One region of the Sporosarcina sp. P18a genome, then DNA from elsewhere that is predicted to be linked to it. Evidence: riboswitches for the same ligand, from Rfam matches in the RefSeq annotation. Region 1 holds a riboswitch; the other holds the start of a gene.
The links. Region 1 has a riboswitch for cobalamin ahead of CSV75_RS13740 (hypothetical protein). Riboswitches for the same ligand answer to the same signal wherever they lie in the genome.

Region 1 (2,210 bases):
CGGCAACCAGGCAAGGATGAGGGAAACTGTAAAAAAGGCCACTCTCACCGTTGTCATGGCAGGTGCTGTGTTCTTCCTTGTCGGTCAATTCGCGGCAAGCCCTATCGTATCGATCTTCGAGGACTTCCCACAAGCCGTAAGAGATTTGGCTACTACAGGAATTAATTTATTCTTCTTTGCTTATTTATTTACAGGTACGAACTTTGTCATGATGACCTATTATCAGTCTATCGGCAATGTACGGATGGCAACTTGGATCACAGCTTCACGCGAAATTATCATTATGTTGATTTTCTTAATGATTTTACCTCGCTTCTTTGGATTGAACGGTATTTGGTTATCTATTCCAGCGTCTGAGTTTGTCGTGTTTGTAGGTGTTTTCATATATCAACGAAACGCTACACGGCATTCTTTAATTGGGTAGACTTTAAGCCATAGAATAGGCCGGAAACATAAATCGTTGTTCCAAGTAGCGCGACCCGTAGGATTAGGGTGTGTTCGTCATGTAGTGGAGGATGCTGTACTATTTTTGTTCCTTTCTAAATAAGAGTGATATACTAAAAGGGCAACTGAATATCGTGTTAGAGATAGGTGCGTTTATTTTCTTAAACGCTTAAAAGGGAAATCGGTGAAAAACCGATGCTGTCCCGCAACTGTGAGTTGGAGTATAATTCGTTACCACTGTTTCACCGCAAGGGAAATGGGAAGGTGAATTATACGATGAAAACGAGCCAGGAGACCTGCCTAGATCAGTACACACCAATACCCTACGCGGATAGGAGGTGTCAAGTGCGGCTTATGAAAAATCATACACAAGCCGACGTACGAAAAAACGGAATCAGGACATTCTTTAGGAGGCTTCGATATAGTTTCTGTCGATCCAACGTAAATGTTTTTCCTGCCGAACCGTTTAATTCGTCATGGCTTCCCACTTAACATCCTTCCAGGTATTTACTGGATGGATGTTTTTTATGTCAACGAACTAATACAAACACGATGAGGAGAATGAATGATGTGCAATCAAACTATTAACGACTTTACAAACTTATTAAAGGACACATTGATGTCGGAACGTGTGGGTACTCACTCTACCCCCCTTCCTATATTGGTGAAAGATGTAAAGAAACAAATTTCCGAAGATCATACCTACAACTCAGCAGAAAAAGCTAAACAATTGGCTAATTTAGATAAAGCATATCAAATCGTAGTAGCTGAATTAGTAGGTAGTAATTAATTCATAATAAAATCCCCCTGTCCTTGCCTTGTCAGGGGGATTAATCTGTTATAGAGAATCTTTAATCACACGCTTATAATTCCACACGGAAAGCAAACCAAATATTGAATATAGTGCTGTGTAGATTAACATTATGATAATCGTTGGTGTCAGCATTTCAGTACCGAATAAAAACCAGCCGGATTTTACAGCAAAATAGCTATGTAAGAGACCGACGACTAATGGAATACCGAAATTAAATAACTGCTTTCGTTGAATCCCTTTCAGTAAATCCGTTTGTGTATAGCCTAGTTTACGAAGAATAGTGTAGTTCGACTTTTCATCTTCACTTTCGTCCATCTGTTTAAAGTATAAGACGCAGCCAGACGTAACAAGGAAAGCAAGGCCAAGGAATCCCACGATGAACATGATCATGCCAGCACTTTGCATCTGTTTCGTTCTTTCCTCAAGCTTTGATTCATGCCCTGCCCATTCGTTTATTCCCAACACATTAAATAGTTCATTCGCTTTTTCGAGATCATTTTCATTAGTAATATCCACTCCATGATACTCAGTGAATTCAGGCGTTATGGAAGGGTCTTTATCTACATTCATTTTCTGGAACACCCGATCATCCACTACCGCGACAACAAAACCATAAGCTACACGCGTTGGAAGAACAGCTACTCTTTCCGTCCCTTTCAGTGTCAGATCATACATATGCTCTTTGCCTTGAAATACGATTTGCTGATCCGCTTGGAATTTCATAAAGTTTTCCGTCAAACTATCGGAGTTAACGAAGAGCAATTGCTTTTCTTCTACGTCTATCTCCGACAATACTTCATCACTTATGACAATCATCTGCATATCGGTGTAACTCATCTCTTGACTTTCTCCGCCTGGAATAGATAGAACTCTCGATAAATCAACAGGCATAGTCAATAGATCAATAGCTGATTCCGTATAGGCAATACCTTCAGTTTCAAGTGACTGTGTG
Region 2 (2,210 bases), on a different contig from region 1:
GTCGCCTCGTTGATCGATCGATGCATAACTGTGGCTGCTTTGCGCAAAGGTGTTTGCATTCCGCTTTCACAGGATGCTACGTTCAAGTAGTGGTTTATTTCTCTCGCTACTTCTTCAATAAACAGAAGAGCCTTCTTTGAATGCAAATCAATTTTCTGGTCAGCTATAGCGATTTCCCACCCCGCCACTTCAACCCGTAAAGCATGTCCCCATAAACTCTCAATGCCGTTCAGCAAAGGTACAAGTATGGTACATGTACGTGCCAGCTCCGTCTCCTGCATTACATTCGGCAATTGAATATATGAGGATAATGCTGCTTTTTCTTGTCTTTCTTTATTGTAAAAATGCACTACAATACCTTCACTTTCAAGCAGCTGTTTCATCAAACCGATAGCTGAGATTTCTTTATAGTCAATAGTAAGACCGTCAGTGGCATGAAGAAATCTTTCCCTATTGAAGTGGCTAAGCGAACATCCAAAAACGCGTTCTACTTGTTCAGCTTCAAATATACTCCAAGAGCCGCACGCTTGTACTTGTTCCATAAAATAATCGGGTATACATATATGCTTTTCTTTTATCTCGCTTGATAAAAATGATGTGATTCCATTGTCGGAAATATCCATAGTATATTGTTGGACTCTTGTCTTTCGCTGATAGAATGCTTTATCGAAGAACGACATCACTTCAGCTGGTAACGTCACATAGCCTTGGCTCAGTATCCAATATGCTTCCTGTACTTTCCGCAGACGCTGAACAGTTTCATGTTGCATGGCGGCCATTGCTATGAGCATCAATCTCTCCTGAGGCAGACCTATCTGTTTATCACAATAATTGGATGTTACAAACTCATTCATATATGGTTGCAACAGTGCAGAAGGGATCAATTGGTCACGTTCAGCAACAATCTGTAAGCCAAGCCATTTGATTTCGGTTACTGAATAATCATAGATCCATCGATCGTATAACCCATCCTGTAACAATTTCTTTACTACTTGATGAAATCCCGAAAACGCAGGCCCTCCACGCTGTTGTTCTACTTGTTTATACAATAACTGCAATAGTGCCCGTTCGGTTATCTTTTCCACTACTCTCATGTCGCGGTCTCCTTTCGTAAACAACAAAAAAACAATCATTCCGCCTCTTCGGCAAAATGATTGCAATAGTTGTGAATGAGGAAACAAAGTCAGGCAGCTTTAATATACTACACACAAAAATGCATAGATGTAGATACCTTTTTTGCTTCCACTCCTCAACCCCCGAAGAAAGTGTCGCTTTTTCGATACGTGGCAGGTCTCCTGGCTTCACTTCATCCTTCCGCAAGTTCCTTCCCATGTCTCCATAGTGGCTAATTCTAGCGGTCGTCCGTGTATACAGTTGCGGGGACAGCTCCGGTTGACGGATTCCCTTTTATACCTTGATAGGTACCAGCGCATCGTGCAAACTCATTTATTTTATTGCTATCATTTTATCATGGATAACATAGTGGGTGGTAGCGTTTGTATGCATTAGAAGAATCATGACATAACTAAATAGGGTACCTATGCAAAAAACATTGTGAGTACGTCCACAATCGTTTTGTGCTAGGCACCCCGTGTAGAGTGTTCTTCATTACTTACATTAGTTGTTGACCGCATAGACAGCCGCACTCCGCCAATCCTTGAACATATGCTTCTTCCCACGTGATTCCGTGGATGAAACCATTCTCCGAGTAGCCTGTGATTAAATAGAATGTTTCGTTCTGCTCCGGTAGTGATGAATTGTTCTGATAGTTGTTGTTTTTCATAAGAATTACCTCCTGGATTTTGTATTTTTCGTAGTATATGCCTTGCCGGGGAATAAAAGAACATTTTTTTCGGCATTTAATGATAATTGCCCATTTGACAGCGCTTACATTACGAAGTCAAAAGGAAGGAATTCTTTATATATATCCCCGAGTAAATATACTACAGACATACTTTATAATTCAGTGAATTCTGTTTATTGTACCACCCAAATAAATAATTGTAAATATAAAAGTTGTAATTCCCTGTTAACATTTGTAGATTTTCGAGAAGAACCTATGACTTCTCTATCATTTAATGACTAAAACACGACCTTATAACTTTTTATACAAAAAAATCTCCCTAAGTCCTCTTTACGACTTAGAGAGATCCGTAGTGATTAGGACATTTGCTTTTCGCAAATGTCGATGACTGCTCTGACAGAGTCAG

Region 2: another riboswitch for cobalamin. It lies ahead of CSV75_RS10860 (hypothetical protein); the one in region 1 lies ahead of CSV75_RS13740 (hypothetical protein).

What each region holds. Positions count from the first base shown of each region.
Region 1 is NZ_PDYQ01000006.1:65,793-68,002, forward strand. It holds gene CSV75_RS13735 (MATE family efflux transporter) at 1-424, shown strand, start outside; cobalamin riboswitch at 573-762, shown strand; gene CSV75_RS13740 (hypothetical protein) at 1,010-1,234, shown strand; gene CSV75_RS13745 (ABC transporter permease) at 1,283-2,210, opposite strand, start outside.
Region 2 is NZ_PDYQ01000003.1:244,181-246,390, forward strand. It holds gene CSV75_RS10860 (hypothetical protein) at 1-1,094, opposite strand, end outside; cobalamin riboswitch at 1,269-1,445, opposite strand; gene CSV75_RS16320 (hypothetical protein) at 1,613-1,783, opposite strand; gene mdh (malate dehydrogenase) at 2,161-2,210, opposite strand, start outside.